2 regions of the Pseudomonas sp. GNP014 genome follow, and region 2 is predicted to be linked to the other one. Evidence: riboswitches for the same ligand, from Rfam matches in the RefSeq annotation. Region 2 holds a riboswitch; the other holds the start of a gene.
What was found. Region 2 has a riboswitch for cobalamin ahead of cobO (cob(I)yrinic acid a,c-diamide adenosyltransferase). Riboswitches for the same ligand answer to the same signal wherever they lie in the genome.
Positions count from the first base shown of each region.

Region 1: another riboswitch for cobalamin. It lies ahead of ACXX9E_RS17520 (ABC transporter substrate-binding protein); the one in region 2 lies ahead of cobO (cob(I)yrinic acid a,c-diamide adenosyltransferase).

Region 1 covers NZ_JBTGUS010000001.1:3,892,858-3,899,096, forward strand. Annotated here, with positions in the region: gene metE (5-methyltetrahydropteroyltriglutamate--homocysteine S-methyltransferase) at 1-313, shown strand, start outside; gene ACXX9E_RS17510 (ABC transporter ATP-binding protein) at 359-1,123, opposite strand; gene ACXX9E_RS17515 (FecCD family ABC transporter permease) at 1,120-2,124, opposite strand; gene ACXX9E_RS17520 (ABC transporter substrate-binding protein) at 2,133-3,146, opposite strand; cobalamin riboswitch at 3,291-3,483, opposite strand; gene ACXX9E_RS17525 (Ppx/GppA family phosphatase) at 3,525-4,460, opposite strand; gene ACXX9E_RS17530 (ParD-like family protein) at 4,770-4,997, shown strand; gene map (type I methionyl aminopeptidase) at 4,994-5,785, shown strand; gene ACXX9E_RS17540 (ABC transporter ATP-binding protein) at 6,091-6,239, opposite strand, start outside.
Region 2 covers NZ_JBTGUS010000001.1:3,086,112-3,092,350, reverse strand. Annotated here, with positions in the region: gene cobD (threonine-phosphate decarboxylase CobD) at 1-570, opposite strand, end outside; gene cbiB (adenosylcobinamide-phosphate synthase CbiB) at 563-1,471, opposite strand; gene bluB (5,6-dimethylbenzimidazole synthase) at 1,468-2,118, opposite strand; gene ACXX9E_RS13920 (cobyrinic acid a,c-diamide synthase CobB) at 2,166-3,515, opposite strand; gene cobO (cob(I)yrinic acid a,c-diamide adenosyltransferase) at 3,512-4,123, opposite strand; cobalamin riboswitch at 4,205-4,436, opposite strand; gene ACXX9E_RS13910 (hypothetical protein) at 4,600-5,184, shown strand; gene ACXX9E_RS13905 (PQQ-dependent sugar dehydrogenase) at 5,251-6,239, shown strand, end outside.

The sequences.
Region 1 (6,239 bases), 810 kb from region 2:
GTCCATCGCGGCGATGGATGCGGATGTGATCACCATCGAGACGTCACGTTCGGACATGGAACTGCTCGACGCCTTCGAAGCCTTCGCCTACCCGAACGACATCGGCCCGGGCGTCTACGATATCCACTCGCCACGGATTCCGCAGGTCGCGGAAATGGCCGGTCTGCTGCGCAAGGCGGCCCGGCGCATCCCGGCCGAGCGCCTGTGGGTCAACCCGGACTGCGGCCTGAAAACCCGCGGCTGGCCGGAGACCGAAGCGGCGCTGGTGCACATGGTCGCGGCGGCGCGGCAGTTGCGCAAAGAGCTGGCGTAACGCTTGGGCCGCATGAAACACAGCCGTTGTGGAGCGGGCTGTGTCTTATGAATGAAATCGCAGGATCTGCGCACCATCGAACGGGTCTGTCAGGTAGTGCGCCTTGACCCCGAACGTTTCCTGTAGCCGCTGCGGCGTCAGCACTTCCAGCGGCTTGCCCAGAGCCACCAGCCGGCCGCGTTCCAGCACCGCCAGCCGATCGCATTTCAACGCCTGATTGAGGTCATGCAATGCAATCAGTGTGGTCACCGGCAACGCCTGCACCACGTTGAGGATGGTCAATTGATGCTGGATGTCGAGGTGGTTGGCCGGTTCGTCCAGCAGCAGGATTTGCGGGCGCTGGGCCAACGCTCGGGCAATGTGCACGCGCTGGCGTTCACCGCCTGACAAGTGACGCCAGACACGCGTGCGCAGGTGCAGCGCATCGACGTCGATCAACGCCTGTTCAACGATGGCGTCGTCCACCTGCGACCACGGCTGCAGCGCTGACAGCCACGGTGTGCGCCCCAGTGCAACGGCGTCGAATACGCGGATGCCGTCGTCGGTGTCGGCCTGTTGTTCGACCACCGCCAGTTTTTGCGCAATGCTGCGCCGGGGCATTTTTCCGAGGGGCTGGCCTTCGAGCAGAACCTCGCCAGCGCTCGGCTCGCGCAATCCGGCAAGCAGTTTCAACAAAGTGGATTTGCCCGAGCCATTGGGCCCGACGATGCCGAGGGTCTCGCTGCGCTGGACCTCCAGGCAGACACCGTTAAGCAACTCGGCACCGCGCACCTTGAACGTCAGCCCGGAACAACTCAACACCGGGTTCATCGAGCCGATCTCCGGCCAACCAGGATGAGCGCAAACACCGGCGCGCCGACCAGCGCGGTAATCACACCGACCGGAATCACCTGACCCTTGATCAGGGTGCGCGACAGCACGTCGGCGGCAATCAGAAACACCGCGCCCCCCAATGCGCTGGCCGGCAGCAGACGGGCATGCCCGGTGCCGAGCAACAGACGCGCCGCATGGGGAATCACCAGACCGACAAAACCGATCGAGCCGACAATCGACACCATCACCGCCGTTACCAGCGCCGCGCAACCGATCAGCACAATCTGCACCCGCCGCACCGGTATGCCGAGGGACGCCGCCGAATCCGCGCCAAAGGTAAATGCATCCAGCGCGCGCCGATGCCACAGGCACACCAGCAAGCCGAACAGGGCCACCGGCACCGCCAGCCACACCGACGGCCAGCGCACGCCGCCGAGATTACCGAGCAGCCAGAACATGATGCCGCGCGCCTGCTCGGAACTCGCCGAACGGGTAATCAGAAACGCGGTGAGCGCATTGAACAGCTGCGAGCCGGCGATCCCCGCGAGAATGATCTGCCCGGTGCCGTTGGCCGAACCGCTGACACGGGCCAGCAGAATGACCAGCACGAACGCCGTTACCGCGCCGGCAAAAGCTCCGGCGGACAGCGAAATCGCCCCGGCCCCAATCCCGAGCAGCGCCACCATCACCGCGCCGGTCGAGGCCCCGGCGGAGATGCCGAGCAAATAGGGATCGGCCAGCGGATTGCGCAGCAGCGACTGCAAAATCACCCCGCACGTCGCCAGACCGGCACCGCACGCGGCGGCGACCAGGGCGCGGGTCAGGCGGTAGTTCCAGACAATGCCTTCGTCGATCGGGTCGAGCGCATGCCCGGCGGTCCACAGCTTGTTGGCCAGCACTTTTAGCACCACGTCCGGAGCAATCGACGTCTCTCCGATGGCGACTCCCGCGAGCACGGCGATCAACAGTGTCGTCAGGGCCAGTAGTGCGCGGATCAGGCTTTTATTCATTGCGACAGGTCATAGCCGTTGAGGGCCGTGGCCAGTTGCTCGATGCCATCGAACGTGCGCAGGCTGGCCTGCATGGCCAGGGCGTCGAGAATGATGATGCGGTTGTTTTTCACCGCGTCCATGTTGCGGGTCACCGGGTCGCTGCGCAGGAAGGCGAGTTTCTTCTGATAGTCGTCAGCGGGGAAGCGCCGGCGATCCATGCGTGCGATGACGATGAAGGTCGGGTTGGCCTTGGCGATGGTTTCCCAGCCGACCGTCGGCCACTCTTCATCGGATTGCACTACGTTGCGTACGCCGAGGGTACTCAGCATGAAATCGGGAATGCCTTTGTGTCCGGCCACGAAGGGCTCGATGTCCATCTGCGCACTGGAGAACCAGACCACGGCACTTGCGTCTTTCAATTGTTTGCCCTGAACCGTGGCGACTGATCGGGCGAGGCTGGCCTTGAGTTGTTCATTGAGCTGCTGGCCGCGGTCCTGCACATCGAAGATTTGCGCCAGTTGGCTCACGCTCTTGTAAATCGTGTCGATGCGAAACGGCGCCAGCCGGGTACCGTCGGCGCCGACGAGGTTGTCCTTGGCTTCGCAATCGGAGGGCAGCAGGTACGTCGGAATTTTCAGCTCATGAAACTGCTCGCGTGTGCCCACTGCACCTTGTGGGCCGACCATCCATTCCAGCTCCACGGCGACCAGTTCCGGGCGCTTGCCGATCACCGCTTCGAAACTCGGCTCGTTATCGGCCAGGCGTTCGATCTTGTCGTTCTGCGCCTTGTACGTGACCAGCACGTCGTTGAACCACAGCGAGGTGCCGACCACCTTGTCGCCCAGGCCCAGGGCGTAAAGCATTTCGGTGCCAGCCTGGCCGATGGTGACGGTGCGCGTGGGGGCGTGCTGGAAGGTCAGGGTGCTGCCGCAGTTCTCGACGGTCAGTGGATAGGTCGTCGGCGCTGCATGGGCGAGCGTGCAAAGACTCAGGCCGGTGAGCAGGATGGCAACGCGGGGCAGCAGCATGGGCAGTCTCCAGGGGAACCGTACGCAAGGCGGGGAGAGTACGGTCTGGAAACACACCAGCGAACGCAGTCATGGCAACAGCGCAAGGCTGCTGATCAAACGAAGACGCGCACGGCACGATGTCCTTCCCGGACACCCCGCCGGTTAGTAGTCACTGTGCCGGCAGGTCTCCTGACTGATGCGTCATCGCCTGTGCTCCGGCCTTCCCGGGTTCACCCAGTGGCAGTCGTGGAGCAGGCTCAGCACCTACAGTTGCGGGGGCAGTTCCGAACGATGCGCTGACGCACCTCGGATTCCCTATTAATTCCGTATGGAAACCGGCGGCGGCATGGTAGTCGATCGAGCCGCTTTAGGGGAGACGAATCTGCCGGAGGGGGATTAATGCTTGCTCATCAAACCGTGCAGTACGCCCAGGCGCAGGCCCGGTTCGGAGGGCACCATCTGCGAAATGCCGAACACCTTGAACGCCGCCAGCATCAACACCAGGCCACCGGGTAGAATGCTCTGGCGGTGCGCTTGCAGGCCGGCGAGTTTCAGTTGCTGGACGTTCTTCACTTTCAGCAGCAGTAACGACAGGCGCAACAGCCCACCGTAGGTAATGCCGTCGTGGCCGAAGTCGTTCAGGCGATTGGCCTTGAGCACCTTGGCGAGCATGCGCGCGGTGCCGGAGGAGCCAATGGTTTGCTGCCAGCCTTGCGCGCGATAGCGGCGGGCGACTTTTTCAAATTGCAGGATGGCGACGCGCTCGGCTTCTTGCAAGGCACCGGGGGTAATGCGCCCATCGGGAAAATAGCGCGCGCCCAGCGTGCCGCTGCCGATGGCAATGCTTTCAGTCAGCAACGGTTGCGAGCCTTGGCCGAGGATCAGTTCGGTGGAACCGCCACCAATATCGACCACCAGACGCATGTCGTCGGCAGTCGGCAGTGCATGCGCCACGCCGGCATACACCAGCCGAGCCTCTTCATGTCCGGAAATGACGTCGATGTCAAAGCCCAGATGCCGCTCCGCGCTGGCGAGAAACAGTTGTGCATTGTCGGCTTCGCGCACGGCGCTGGTGGCCACCGCACGCACCCGACCCGCTTCGAACCCCCGCAGCTTTTTGCCGAACCGCGCCAACGCCTGCCAGCCGCGATCCAGCGCCAGGGTGTCCAGCGCGCCACCGTCAAACCCCTCGGCCAGGCGCACCGGTTCGCGCAAGGTTTTCACCTCCTGAATCATGAAGCCTTTGCGGCTGCGGACCGACTGGCCGATCATCATGCGAAATGCATTCGAACCCAGGTCGATGGCGGCAAACAGCGAGGCGTCTTCTTTCATGGGAGTCCTTGCAAAACGTCCGTCTCAAGGCTCAAGACGGTTTGCGAGGATTCTGCCGTGAAGTTGATGACATCCTGATGACGGCAGCGAGGCGGTTCGATGAATGTGCGCCTGTCATGACACTGTCATTATCCGGCGTCTATGCTGAGCCCAATACATCGCGTGTTCTTAAAGTTTTTGCTGCCTCTTTTGGCAGCTTTTTTTTGCCTGCGATTTGCCGCGCTACGTCCTGCAGATTGTGTGCGTTTGCAATTTGGCGTAAGGCTTGGCTAATATACGATCCATATACACATCGTATCGGATTCATATATGGGCATCGTAAAGATTTCTGAGGACATGCACGAGAACCTGCGCATCTCCAGCAATGCACTCAGCCGCTCGATCAACGCGCAGGCCGAGCACTGGATGCGCATCGGCATGCTCGCCGAGCTGCACCCCAACCTCGACCACAGCGCCATTTGCCGCTTGCTGATTCGCGCCGAACAGAACGGCGGGCTGGATCTGCAACAACTGACTCAGGAAGCCGTCAGCGCATGAGAAACCAGATCAAGATCAACACGCCCGCCGAGATCGCGCAATCACGCGCCGCCGGTCAACTCGCCGCTGAAGTACTGGCGATGCTGGTGCCGCATGTAAAGGCCGGTGTGACCACCGACGAACTGGATCGGCTGTGCAACGACTACATCGTCAATGTGCAGAAAGCGGTTCCGGCCAACGTCGGTTATCACGGTTTCCCGAAAACCGTCTGCGCTTCGGTCAACGACGTGGTGTGCCACGGTATTCCCTCGGGTACGCCGTTGCAGGATGGCGACATCGTCAACCTCGACATCGCGGTGATCAAGGACGGCTGGTTCGGTGATACCAGCCGCATGTACGTGGTCGGCGAGGCGACGCCTGAGGCGCAGCACCTGATCAACACCACCTATGAGGCCATGTGCGCGGGTATTCGGGTGGTCAAGCCGGGCGCCACATTGGGCGATATCGGCCATGCGATTCAGAGTCTGGCGGAGAGGGAAGGCTTCAGCGTGGTGCGCGAGTACTGCGGGCACGGGATCGGCAAGGTCTATCACGATGAGCCGCAGATTCTGCATTACGGTTTTCCCAATCAGGGCATGAAGCTCAAGGCAGGGATGATTTTCACTGTTGAACCGATGCTCAATGCCGGCAAGCGCCATGTGAAGAACATGGCGGATGGCTGGACCGTACTGACCAAGGATGGCTCGTTGTCGGCGCAGTGGGAGCACATGGTGGCGGTGACGGAGACGGGGTTTGAAATCCTCACGGCGTGGCCGGATGAGATTGAAGGCTACCGCGCCATCGTCTGATACCGCGTCGTCTGTTTCCCTCAGCCTGGCCCTCTCCCGGAGGGAGAGGGGACTGACCGGGTTGTTTGGACGAGTTACGCCGACCTGAGAGTGCTGCGTCGAACTCAGGTTTGAACAGCATGAAGATTGGCTCCCTCTCCCTGAGGGAGAGGGACTGATTGAGGTGTTCTTTCGAGGGACGCCGACTTGGGATACCGAGTCGACCCCGGATTTTGGGCAGCACGGAGATCGGCTCCCTTTCCCCCTCGCCCCCCCCTGGGGGAGAGGGCTGGGGTGAGGGGGTAAATCCCACAGACAACACGCTATCAGTGGGCGCCGGCCGCTTTGTTCAGGTCACTTTCGGTCCATTCGGTGTAGACGCAGGCATCAGCGGTGGCCCAGCGCACCCGCACCGGGTCGCCAGTCTTGAGCGGCATGCCCGCCGCCGATAGCGCTTTCACCGTCATCGACGTCC
Region 2 (6,239 bases):
GAACGAACGCAAGACAATCAGACCGACCAGATGAGTGTGCGCAGCCAGACTCAGCTGCGGCGTGTTGTCCATGAACGCCTCATCGACCACCAGCCAGCCGCCACGCTGGGCGAGCCGCGCGTGCCAGTCGAGCAGACGCGCCGGGGTCAGGCTCAGGCCGGTCGGATTGTTCGGATTGACCACCACCAGCACATCGAGGCTGTCGAGAAAAAACTCGACTTCCTGTTCCAGCACTTCGCGCACGATATAGCCGCTGCGCCGCCACGCTTCGGCGTGTTCGGCATAACACGGCGACAACACACCGACCTTGCCGGCGCGGCGCAAACGCGGCAACAACTGGATGGCCATCTGCGAACCGGCCACCGGCAATACCTGCGGTGCGCCATAGTAGTCGCACGCAGCCTGCTCCAGACCGTCATCGGTTTCCGGCAGGCGCGCCCAGGCGCGCAGCGGAATCGCCGGGACCGGAAACGGCCACGGCGCCAGACCGCTGGACAGATCGAGCCAGTCGGCCTCGGCGATACCGTAATCGAGTGCAGCCTTGCGCAGCCGGCCACCGTGCTCAAGCATAGAATTCAGCCCCCACGCAGAGAATCAGCAGCCATAACCATACCCCGCGCTGGACCAATTGCCAGCCGCGATCAATGGAATCGGCATCGGCCGGCACACCTTCACCAAGTTGTGGACGCTCGTGCAGTTCGCCGTGGTAGATCGCCGGGCCGCCCAGCTCCACGCCCAGCGCGCCAGCGCCGGCCGCCATGACCGGGCCAGCGTTGGGGCTGTCCCACTTGGGCGCCTGGCTACGCCAGCACTTCCAGGCCAGTCGGGTATTGCCGAGCAACGCGTAGGTCAACGCCACCAGACGCGCAGGAATGTAGTTGAGGACGTCGTCGATTTTCGCCGCCGCCCAACCGAAGCGCTCGAAGCGTTCGTTGCGATAGCCCCACATCGCGTCGAGCGTATTGCTCAAACGATAGAGCACCACGCCCGGCGCACCGGCGACGATAAACCAGAACAGCGCGGCGAACACCGCGTCGCTGCCGTTTTCCAGCACCGATTCGGTGGCGGCGCGAGCGACGGCGGTGCTGTCCAGTTCACAGGTCTGGCGGCTGACCAGATAGCCGACGCGCTTGCGCGCCTCTTCCAGATCATCGCTGCGCAGGGCTTTGGCTACGGGCTCGACGTGTTCGCCAAGACTGCGCATGCCGAGGGCGCAATACAGCGCGAGAATCTCGACGAGCCAGCCCACGTACGGCGCCCAGGAAAACGCGGTGGCGAGCAGCGTCAGCGGCAGCACGGCGATCACCCACGCGGTGACCCCATGACTGCGCCAGCCGCGCCCGCCCGCATTGAAACGTTGCTCGATGCGCCCGGCGAAATTGCCGAACGCCACCAGCGGATGCCAGCGTTTCGGTTCACCCAGCAGCGCATCCAGCGCCACGGCGGCGACACTCAACAACGCCACACTCATTGACTCACTCCCCAAAAATTTTCAAACAGCAACTCATTCAGCGGACGCGCCTGCGCCCACCCTTCGAGGACCAGCATCGGTGCCGGATAAAATGCCTTGACCGGCCCCAGACACAACACCGCCAGCGGCTTGGCCCCGGCCGGCAGTTGCAGCAGATCGGCCAGCGCCTGCGGTTCGAACAGCGACACCCAGCCCATGCCCAGGCCTTCGGCGCGAGCGGCCAGCCACAGGTTCTGGATCGCACAGGACAACGAGGCCATGTCCATTTCCGGCAATGTGCGGCGACCGAAAATATGTTTTTCGCGATCGTCCATCAGCGCCGCGACCAACACCTCGGCGCAGTCGTTGATGCCTTCGACCTTGAGCTTCATGAACTCATCGCTGCGCTCGCCAAGGGCTTCGGCAGTGCGGATGCGTTCTTCTTCCACGAGGTTCTGGATCTGCCCGCGCAAGGTGCGATCACTGATGCGGATGAAGCGCCACGGCTGCATCAGACCGACGCTCGGCGCCTGATGGGCAGCCTCCAATAGACGGCGCAACAGCTCCGGTTCGACCGTGCCACCGGTGAAGTGACGCATGTCGCGGCGTTCGGCGATGGCTCGATAGACGGCTTGGCGCTCGGCCTCGGTAAATGCGTTGTCGGTCATGGCCTCTTCGCGAGCAAGCTCGCTCCCACATTGGACGGGGTGCTTGCTCAAGAAACGCGATCCCCTGTGGGAGCGAGCTTGCTCGCGAAGGCGGCGTCACGATCTGGCGCAAACAATGCGGCAATCGCAGCAGGATTCGACGGAAAATAAAAGTGCACATACGAAGCCGTCATCCGCCCCTCGCGATAAACCGCCTCGGCCCCGCGTCCGCCATTCGGGCTCAAGCCACGGGCAATCGGTGTCAGCTCAGTGGTGGTCAGCGAATGATGATAGGTGTGGCCGCGCAACGAACCTTCCGGCAGGTCCACCGCTTGCAGCGCCAGTGCCGCCAGACGTTTTTGCATCACCGCATCACCGCGCAGCAGCCCGAGCAGTTCGGCACGGCGGCCTTCGACATCGGTCAACGAATCAAGCAGATAGAGCATGCCGCCACATTCGGCGAGCAACGGCTTGCCGGCCGCATGGTGCGCGCGGATCGCGTCGAGCATTGCGGTGTTTTGCGACAACGCCGCGTGGTGCAGTTCCGGGTAACCGCCAGGCAGATACAGGCTGTCGGCCTCGGGCAATTGCGTGTCGCGGATCGGCGAGAAAAAACTCAACTCGGCGCCCATCGCCCGCAACAGGTCGAGGCTGGCGCCGTAGATAAAGGCAAAGGCTTCATCGCGGGCGACGGCAATGCGCACGCCTTCGAGCAATGGTTCGGCGGTGATGACTTCAGGCGCGGCAAATTCCACGGCCGGTGGCAGCGCTACCTCGCAACTGCTGGCCAATGCTTCGGCGGCCGCGTCGAGACGCAGATCCAGGTCATTGAGCTCACTGGCCTGCACCAGACCGAGGTGCCGGCTCGGCAACTCGATTCCGGTTTCGCGGGAAAGCGCGCCGTACCAGCGCAGGCCTTCAGTGAGGCTGCCTTCGAGCAATTGCGCGTGACGCAAGGTGCCGACGCGGTTGGCCAGCACGCCAGCGAACGGTAGATCCGGTTGATACTTCGCCAGGCCCAGCGCCAACGCACCGAAAGTCTGCGCCATCGCGGTGCCGTCGATCACGCCAAGTACCGGCACGCCGAAATGCCGCGCCAGATCGGCGCTTGATGGCGTGCCGTCGAACAGGCCCATCACACCTTCGATCAGGATCAGATCGGCCTCGGCGGCCGCTTCCCACAGCAAACGCCGACTGTCCTGCTCGCCGACCATCCACATGTCCAGTTGATACACCGGCGCACCGCTGGCGCGCTCGAGAATCATCGGATCGAGAAAGTCCGGGCCGCACTTGAAGACGCGCACCTTGCGCCCCTGATTGCGATGCAAACGCGCCAGCGCAGCGGTGACGGTAGTCTTGCCCTGACCGGAGGCCGGCGCAGCGATCAACACCGCCGGGCAGTGACGTGGCTGATTCAAAGTTCGACGCCTTTCTGCGCTTTGATGCCGGCCTGGAAGGCATGTTTGAGCATGCCCATTTCGGTGACGGTGTCACCCATCTCGATCATTTCCGGCTTGGCTGCGCGGCCGGTGACGACCACGTGCTGCATCGGCGGACGCGCCTGCAAGTCGCTCAGTACCCGATCGAGGTCGAGGTAGCCGTGCTTGAGGGCGATGTTCAATTCATCCAGCACCACCAGGCCGATCGACGGATCGCGCAACAGCTCGCGGGACACTTCCCACGCCGCTTCGGCGGCGGCGATATCGCGCTGACGATCCTGGGTTTCCCAGGTGAAACCCTCGCCCATCACATGAAAGCGCACTTGCTCCGGGAAGCGGCGGAAAAACAGCTCTTCGCCGGTGCTGTTACGGCCCTTGATGAACTGCACCACGCCGCACTGCATGCCGTGGCCCATCGCGCGGGCAAGCATGCCGAACGCCGAACTGCTTTTGCCTTTGCCGTTGCCGGTCAGCACCAGCACCAGACCGCACTCATCGGGCGAGTTGGCGATGCGCTCGTCGATCACGGCTTTTTTGCGCTGCATGCGCGCCAGATGGCGTTCATCACGCTCGGGGGAATCAGTCATGGGGGAGCTCTCCGTTGAGGCTGAATAACGGCGGGCAGGCACAAGAATAGACGGCAAAAAGCCTGGCATCGCCCACCGTGATGCCGCTGGATGGATCAGGCCGGTCTCCGGGCTCATGAGCGGCGATGCGCCTGGCTGCGCGCCTTCCCGCTTCTGTCGAGGCAGTGGCTCAAGGCGCAGCTTTTACTCATTTACCGTTGCGGGGGCAGCGCCGGGATTGTGGTGGCTCTTCGCGCGAAGACAACCCTCACCGGCTTCCCTGTTTCACTCTGTCGACGGGGTGTCACAGAGCACCTGAAACAAGCCGCGAAGGTTAGAGGGTTGGGGGTGGAGCGTCAATTAAAGAGGGGGACATCGGTCGAATAACTGCCGTCGATCAATTATCTGACGCCAATCTTGTGCCACACTGATACAAGTGATATCAAAGAGCCATGCTTTTCCCGGAAAAGCCCATCACAACAATAAGGATGATGACGATGCAAGGCATGATCATCAGCAACCCGCGCCTGGAATTCCTGCGCCCGGTGCTTGAACGCTGGTTTGACTGTATCGACCGTTACAACGCCGTGCGCGGCGACAGCGACACGCCTTACTGGCATGACGAGAACGCCAATCTCGGATTGCTCTCGGCGGCAGCCTGGATGGCCGAACTGGTGACCCTCAGCCAGACGCCCACCCGCAAACAGAACGAGGATGGCGAGCGCAACGCCCGCGCCGATCTGTTTATCGCCGGGACTGACGACCGCGCCTTCATTCAGGCCACGCAGCGCTGGCCACGGGTCAACAACCTCAACCTGACCCAGGCCCTGCAGGACATTACCAGCGACGCCAAACGCATCAGCTACGCCAGTGATCTGCGGCTTGGCTGCCTGTTCGTCGCCCCGCAAAAGGCCCAGCACAGCGCCAGCCCTGAAGAATTGCAGGACATGGTCGACGATCTGCAAAAGGAACACACCTGCGCGGTCGCCTGGTACTTCCCTTACGCCTACCGAAAACTGCGCAGCGAAGCCGGCAACTATCACCCGGGCATCGCCGTGCTGTTCAAAGAGGCCCGTGGCTAAGCGGTTGAACCATCGGGCGCGTCAGCTCCTCTATGATTAGGAATGCATTCATAGGGAAGATCAGTAATGCGCAAAACCCGACTCGCTTTCGTCATCGCCCTCGCCGGAGGGCTCACCGCCTGCGGTGAATCCTCTAGCCTGCAAGTCTCCGACGGCACCGGCCCGTCACCGAAACTGCCCGAACCGAACAAGACCCTGATCCCGACAGTGAACATCGCTCCGGCAGTCGGCTGGCCCGCCGGCGGCAAACCAACCGCTGCGGCCGGCACCCAAGTGGCCGCGTTTGCCGAAGGCCTCGATCATCCGCGCTGGCTTTACGTACTACCCAATGGTGACGTGCTGGTAGCGGAAACCAACGCCCCGCCGAAACCGGACGACAGCAGCGGCATTCGTGGCTGGGTCATGAAAAAAGTCATGGGCAAGGCCGGTGCCGGCGTGCCGAGCCCGAACCGTATCACCCTGCTGCGCGATGCCGATCACGACGGCGTAGCGGAGACCCGCACAGTATTTTTGCAAAACCTCAACTCGCCGTTCGGCATGACACTGGTGGGCAATGACCTGTATGTCGCCGACACCGATCGCCTGCTGCGCTTTCACTACGAACCCGGCGCGACCGAGATCAAGACGCAGCCGATCAAGGTCACCGATCTTCCGGGCGGCACGCTGAATCACCACTGGACCAAAAACGTCATCGCCAGCAAGGACGGCAGCAAGCTGTACGTCACCGTCGGCTCGAACAGCAACGTCGGCGAAAACGGTCTGGATAAAGAAGAAGGACGCGCAGCGATCTGGGAGGTGGATCGCGCCACTGGCAATCACCGGATCTTCGCCTCGGGCATCCGCAACCCCAACGGCCTGGCCTGGGAACCCACCACAGGCGCACTGTGGACGGCAGTCAACGAGCGTGACGAAATCGGTAGCGACCTGGTGCCGGACTACATCACTTCGGTCAAGGACGGTGGTTTCTATGGCTGGCCATTCAGCTATTACGGGCAGCATGTGGATGAGCGCGTGAAACCGCAAAACCTTGATCTGGTGGCCAAGGCCATCGCCCC